One region of the Rhizobium sp. SRDI943 genome, then DNA from elsewhere that is predicted to be linked to it. Evidence: riboswitches for the same ligand, from Rfam matches in the RefSeq annotation. Region 1 holds a riboswitch; each other region holds the start of a gene.
The links. Region 1 has a riboswitch for FMN ahead of ribB (3,4-dihydroxy-2-butanone-4-phosphate synthase). Riboswitches for the same ligand answer to the same signal wherever they lie in the genome.
Positions count from the first base shown of each region.

Region 2: it holds a riboswitch for FMN, as region 1 does, so the genes downstream of both, ribN (riboflavin transporter RibN) here and ribB (3,4-dihydroxy-2-butanone-4-phosphate synthase) in region 1, are expected to answer to the same signal.
Region 3: it holds a riboswitch for FMN, as region 1 does, so the genes downstream of both, AC245Y_RS14015 (6,7-dimethyl-8-ribityllumazine synthase) here and ribB (3,4-dihydroxy-2-butanone-4-phosphate synthase) in region 1, are expected to answer to the same signal.

Region 1 covers NZ_CM172787.1:2,298,918-2,301,174, reverse strand. Annotated here, with positions in the region: gene AC245Y_RS11890 (SDR family oxidoreductase) at 1-506, shown strand, start outside; gene ribB (3,4-dihydroxy-2-butanone-4-phosphate synthase) at 736-1,371, opposite strand; FMN riboswitch at 1,498-1,648, opposite strand; gene AC245Y_RS11880 (glucose 1-dehydrogenase) at 1,844-2,257, opposite strand, start outside.
Region 2 covers NZ_CM172787.1:1,341,754-1,344,010, forward strand. Annotated here, with positions in the region: gene lon (endopeptidase La) at 1-116, shown strand, start outside; gene hupB (DNA-binding protein HupB) at 323-598, shown strand; FMN riboswitch at 721-875, shown strand; gene ribN (riboflavin transporter RibN) at 958-1,878, shown strand; gene AC245Y_RS06800 (esterase-like activity of phytase family protein) at 1,952-2,257, shown strand, end outside.
Region 3 covers NZ_CM172787.1:2,702,817-2,705,073, forward strand. Annotated here, with positions in the region: gene AC245Y_RS14005 (GCG_CRPN prefix-to-repeats domain-containing protein) at 1-34, opposite strand, end outside; gene AC245Y_RS14010 (SRPBCC family protein) at 220-666, opposite strand; FMN riboswitch at 907-1,049, shown strand; gene AC245Y_RS14015 (6,7-dimethyl-8-ribityllumazine synthase) at 1,128-1,562, shown strand; gene AC245Y_RS14020 (SDR family oxidoreductase) at 1,630-2,257, opposite strand, start outside.

The DNA.
Region 1 (2,257 bases):
TCAACAATGCCGGCATCATCGGTGAGATGGGGCCGGTCGCCGGGCTGTCGGTGGAGGGCTGGCGCGAGACGATCGAGACCAATCTCACCGCCGCCTTCCTCGGCGCCAAACACCAGTCGGCGGCGATGGGGAAAGGCGGCGGATCGCTGATCTTCACCTCGACCTTTGTCGGCCACACCGTCGGCATGCCTGGCATGGCCGCCTATGCGGCGAGCAAGGCGGGGCTGATCGGCTTCGTGCAGGTGCTCGCCGCCGAACTCGGAGCGCAGAAGATCCGCGTCAACGCGCTGCTTCCCGGCGGCACCGACACGCCCGCCAGTATCACCAACGCGCCTGATGCCACGCCGGAGGTGCTCGCCTTCGTGGAGGGGCTGCATGCGCTGAAACGCATGGCGCAACCCGACGAGATCGCCAATGCGGCGCTTTTCCTCGCCTCCGACATGTCGAGCTTCGTGACCGGCACGGCGATGCTGGCAGATGGTGGGGTTTCGATCAGCCGAACATAGGGGCAGGAAATAGGGTGTGCTGTGGCAACCAGCCGTGCGCGTCTGGGACCCAGCCACCCGCCCTCGTCCTTCGAGGCTGCGGCCTGCGGCCTGCGTGCCTCAGGATGAGGGCTGGTCCGTGTGCCATGCCGCTGCGCTTCCCGTTGAACCAGGTCGCAACCTCTCTCCAGCCTCATCCTGAGGTGCCCCGCAGGGGCCTCGAAGGACGGGGCTGGCCGCTTTGCGCAGATCAGGCGACTTCGCGTATGTCTTTTGCCGCCTGGCGGTCGAGATAGGCGACCAGGTCCTCGATGGTGACGAGGGGGAGGTTGTGGCGTTCGGCGAAGAGCGTGAGTTCGGGCAGGCGGGACATGGTTCCGTCGTCGTTGGCGACTTCGCAGATGACGCCGGCGGGGATCCGTCCGGCGAGGCGGGCGAGATCGACGGCGGCTTCGGTGTGGCCGGGGCGGCCGAGCACGCCGCGGGGGTTGGAGCGCAGCGGGAAGATATGGCCGGGGCGGGCGAATTCGGCGGGCTTTGCGCGATCGTCGACCAGGGCGCGGACGGTGGCGGCGCGGTCGGCAGCCGAGATACCGGTCGTCGTGCCCTTGAGATAATCGACCGAGACCGTGAAGGCGGTTTTGTGCGATTCCGTGTTGTTGGGCACCATGAGCGGAATATCGAGCGCATCGAGACGCTCGCCTTCCATGGCGATGCAGACGAGTCCACGGGCGTGGGTCATCATGAAGGCGATTGCCTCAGGGGTGACGGCATCGGCCGCGACCACGATATCACCTTCATTTTCCCGGTTCTGGTCGTCGACGACGACGACCATCTTGCCGCTGGCAATGGCTGATATGGCATCTTCGATTGTTGCGATAGTCATGCTGTCTGGCCTTTCAAGGGTTATGTCAGCTGACTGACATGGTCTGCTCGGCTCAGTCCGTGAGCGAGCCTTCTGCCCTTGGGCGAACAAACGTCGGCCGACTCCGGGATGGAGTGCGACTGCCCGTGTTGTCCTCTTCCATCCGGACTATACCGTCGGCTCCGGCATCTCACCGGATCTGCTGACCTTCCGACAGGAGGTGCCGGAAGCGCTCGCGGGCTCCAGGATTGCTCCTGATACCGCCGGTGGGGAATTACACCCCGCCCTGAGAACACTTCAAAGATAGGATCAAAAACAGGCGGATGGCAAGGTCACTCGACCAGGCAAAAATGCAAAGCTGCCCTGACGCCGATGGACACACTGTTCACACGGAGGCGACGACCGTGTCGCCTTCCGCACTTCGCTGGTGGTTTGCTCTTTGTTCGATGCATGTCGTTGTCCCAAAACCGCTACGCAATTTTGGGCGCCTGCATCAGGACATGATCAGGCCGCCGTCGACATTGATCGTCTGGCCGGTGATATAGGCGGCGTCATCGCTGGCGAGGAAGGTCACCAGGCCTGCGACATCTTCCCCAGAGCCGGCCCGTTTCATCGGGATGCCCTCGACCCATTCCTTCATCAGCTCGCCGGGGGCGTAGTTGCCGAGCAGCTTGCCCCAGGCCTGGTCGTTATAGGCCCACATGTCGGTCTCGATGATGCCGGGGCAGAAGGCGTTGACGGTGATCTTCTCGGTCGCGACTTCCTTGGCCAGGCTCTGGGTGATGCCGACGACCCCCATTTTCGAGGCGGCATAATGCGGGGTGTAGATGAAGCCGTCGCGCGCCTGGCCGGAAGCGGTGTTGATGATGCGGCCGCCGCGCTTGTGCTTGCGCATTCGTGATATTGC
Region 2 (2,257 bases), 960 kb from region 1:
TCAAGCACGCGCTGATCCGGCGGCCGGAGCCAATCGAATGGGATGGCACGGTGGAAACGCCGGTCATCACATCGGTCGAAGGCCTCGATGAGACAGGCGCAACCATAGCGCATTGAGTGGCCTTTGCCACATTTATGCCCAATTGGCCCAAAACACGGAAAAAGGCTGGCGGAAACGCCAGCCTTTTTTGTGAAAACGTCATGTAGACGCTTGCTTTTCCTTGATTTGCAGGGCTTTTGGGTTTTCGGCGGGCCTGATGAAACCTATTCTGCGCCTAGCTTACTTTTGAGTCGTTTCATACCATTTAGAAAGGGGTGGAAACATGAACAAGAATGAACTCGTGTCCGCAGTAGCCGAAAAGGCAGGACTGACGAAGTCTGACGCGGCTTCCGCTGTTGACGCGGTTTTCGACGTTGTCCAGGCTGAACTCAAGAACAAGGGCGACATTCGCCTCGCGGGTTTCGGCAGCTTCACCGTTTCTCATCGTGCCGCATCGAAGGGCCGTAACCCGTCGACGGGCGCTGAAGTCGACATTCCGGCTCGCAACGTGCCGAAATTCACGCCCGGCAAGGGCCTGAAGGACGCCGTCAACGGCTGATCTGAGATTATCCGCCAGCCGGAAACGAGACCGGTTGTGTAGGATTTGAGAGGGGTTCGGCTTTGCCGGACCCCTTTTGTTTGGGCGGATCTTGCCGTCGCGGGGGCTTTGATCTACGACAGTTCTGTTCTCAGGGCGGGGTGAAACTCCCCACCGGCGGTAAGGGTTTCGGCCTGAGCCCGCGAGCGCCTTCTTTCGCGCCCATGCGGAGGAGGGGTCAGCAGATCCGGTGTGATTCCGGAGCCGACGGTTAAAGTCCGGATGGAAGAGAATGAGTGTCGGCCACGCGGAGGGCAGGGTTGCCCTGTGTCGCTTGGTCGGGGCTCATGCGTCCTGATTTATGTTGTTCCCTGTTTTGGATGAAAGACATGAATCAGACTTCTGTTGCCGTCGAGCCGTCCCGCGCCGTTGTCGGTGCCATCTGGATGGTCCTTGCCGGCATTGCCTTTTCGCTTCTCAACGTCGTCACCCAATGGCTGACGATGAAGCTTGCCTTTCCCTCGGCGTCCGCAGCCTTCTGGCAATATGGCTTCGCCTTCCTGTTTTCGCTGCCGTTCCTGAAGAGGCTCGGCCTTGCGGCGATGCGCACGCACTATCCTTGGCGTCACCTCGCGCGCGTCGCGCTTGCCGCGCTCGGCGTCGAGGCCTGGGTCGCCGGCCTTGCCACGGTGCCGATCTGGCAGGCGATCGCACTGGTGATGACCTCGCCCTTCTTCATCATTCTGGGCGCCCGGCTTTTCCTCGGGGAGCGCGTCGGCCCGGCCCGCTGGGCCGCGACGGCAGCGGGTTTCACCGGAGCGATGATCATTCTGCAGCCATGGTCTGATGGTTTTGGCTGGGCGGCTCTCTTGCCTGTGCTTTCGGCGCTGCTGTGCGGCGCCTCGTCGCTGATCACCAAGAGCCTGACAGGCATCGAACGGCCAGAGACGATCACCGTCTGGCTGCTCGTTCTGCTGACGCCGATAAATGGCGGGCTGGCGCTTGCGGCAGGCTTTGCAGTGCCGACGGGCGCAACCCTTGCCCTGTTCCTGCTGGCGGGGCTGCTGACCGCGGTAGCGCAGTATTTCCTGACGCTCGCCTATGCCGCAGCGGATGCCGCCTATGTCCAGCCGTTCGACGATCTGAAGCTGCCGTTGAACGTGCTGGCCGGTTGGCTGTTCTTCGGTTATGCGCCGGCGGGTTATCTCTGGCTGGGAGCGGCTCTCATCTTGTCTGCTTCGCTGTTCATCATGCGAAACGAGATGCGCCGGGAGCGCAAACCAGAGCCTGACATGATCTGACGCAAAATGCCGCATCTGTCATGCCTCTGTCATGCCGCTCGCGCAGAAAACTCATGTTTCGAATGTTCGACACATGGGGGATTTCATGACAATTTCATCGCGCAAGGCAGCGCTCGCTGCCGTGCTTCTCGCATCCGTCGCCTTTCCGGCCGCGGCCGAGCCGGTTTTCAACCGCATCGCTTCCTTCCCGGTCGCAGAGAACCTGCCTGTTGATAAGGACAAGCTTTCGGTGAGCTCCGCCGAGATCATCACCGCGACCGAAGACGGCAACACGCTGATCTATAGCGACAGCCCGCTCGGCGCGATCGGCTTTATCGACATTACCGATGCCAAGGCCCCGAAGGCCGGCGGCGCGCTGATGATGGACGGCGAGCCGACA
Region 3 (2,257 bases), 400 kb from region 1:
CAAGCAAGGCAGCCGCGATAGAAAGTGCCTTCATCGTGAACTCCATTTTCAATCCAGCCGTCCCAACTTTATGGCCGCTAAATTGAACTGGAGATGAACTGCGCGTTCATGTTTGCGGGAGAAAAAGCAGCGCTTCCGTACGGCCGGTTTGAGCGCCCGCCGACCGCTGTTGTCGCTGCGGCAAGCGCTTCAGAGACGCCCCGCGCCCGCAAAAATTGTTCATGTCCGGCCGTAAAAAGCGTCGGGACCCGGATCACGCCCGGCGGCGACTTCTGTCAGGCGCCCGAGGTAATGCGCCCAGCCTTCCGCATGGCCGGCGCATTGATCGGCGCTGGGCAGGCCGCTATGGGTGAGCCGCAGCAGCGTTCCGCTCCCCTGTTCGATCAGGTCGATCTCGACCAGGCTCGACCCCGGCGGCACCACTTCACTGCCATCCCAGCCGAAACTGTAGGCAAGGCGATGAACCGGCACCACCTCGCGAAACGAGCCGCGCGCAAAGCGGGCGCCGGTAACGTTGACGAGATAGAGCCCGCCGGGCTGCGGCTCGACCTGCGCTTCCGTTCCCATCCAGCGCAGGATCTTCTCCGGATCGGTCATCAGCGCGAATACCGCGGCCGGCGGCGCCGCGATATGCGCCTCGCGGTGGACGACGAAAGATTCTGGCATCACTCTCTCCCATGGTTGTCACGGCCCCGCCCAGGCGGAGACAGCGCGTCCTGTCTTGTCGTGCTTCTGACGTGGATGTCCTCACCGAGAGAATGTAGGCGCAGGCTCCTCCTCCGCAAGAGGTATTGCCCGTCGCCATCGACGAACGAGCGGAATCGCCGCTTGGGGAGCCCTGATCCAGCTCCGGCCGCGAAAGCATTTCAACCTATTGCCAGCCCGCCACCTTACCCCTATTGTTCGCGCCGTTCTCAGGGCGGGGTGAAAGTCCCTACCGGCGGTATGCAATTTTGGTTGCGAGCCCGCGAGCGCCTTCTCAGGAAGGGTCAGCAGATCAGGTGAGATGCCTGAGCCGACGGTCATAGTCCGGATGAAAGAGAACGTGCGCTCCTGCCGCCCTTGCGGCTGTCGGGAACGTTCGTGATCGCCTTGGGTGATGTGTCTGTTCGCCAAAGGAGATTGCCGTGACACCCACCCGCTATGCCTTCGTCAAAGCCAGTTGGCACGCCGACATCGTCGACCGCGCCCTTGATGGCTTCCATCAGCTTATTCCGCCCGAGCAGGTCAACGTGTTCGATGTTCCCGGCGCATTCGAGATGCCGCTGCTGTCACGCGATCTTGCTGCAACCGGACGCTATGCCGCTGTCGTTGCCGCCGCCTTCGTCGTCGACGGCGGAATCTACCGCCACGAATTCGTCGCCCAGGCCGTCGTCGATGGCCTGATGCGCGCCGGCATGGATACCGGTGTGCCGGTGCTGTCGGTGTCGCTGACGCCGCATCAGTATCAGGAAACCGAACACCACAAGCAGATCTACCGGGCGCATTTCGTCGAGAAAGGACGCGAGGCAGCAAAGGCGGCTCTGACGATCGGCAAGACCCGCGCTGCTCCCGCCGCGTGAAAGCGGCTCGACGAGCAGAAGAACAACAGGCGATGAAGACGGCGGGGCAATCCCGCCGTCGACCACATCAGATCGACTTCACCTCGCCGCCATCTATGCGTAGCGTCGAGCCGGTCATCCAGCGGGCACCCGGCGACACCAGGAAGGCCATCAGTTCGGCGATTTCCTCCGGCTCGCCGTAGCGGGCAATGCCTGCCTGTTCGGGGAAATGCGCGGTCGCCTCCTCCACGCTCACACCGTGCAACGGTGCCCAGTGCTCGAGATAGGAACGGCGCCGGCCGGTCATGACGGGGCCGGGCAGCACGCTGTTGACCTGGACGCTATCGGCGATGCCGCGATCGGCAAAGGCCTTGGCGAGCGCCACGATCGCCGCATTGATCGTGCCGACCGCCGCATAAGGCGCCTTTGGAAACACCGCCGAATTGCCCGACATCAGGACGACGGAGCCGTTGGTCTCCTTCAGTGCCGGCCAGGCGGCAATCGTCAGGCGCCGCGCACCGTGCAGCTTCAGCGCCAGTCCACCTTCCCACTGCGCGTCGGTCATCTCGAAAAGATCGATCTGCGGCACGGCGCCGGCGATATTGAGCAGCGCATCGATGCGGCCGAAGGCACCGAGCGCCTGATCGACCACGGCCTGCGCCGCCGCCGGCTCAGCAAGGTCGGCGCCGATGACGAGGGCCTGCGCGCCGACCGCC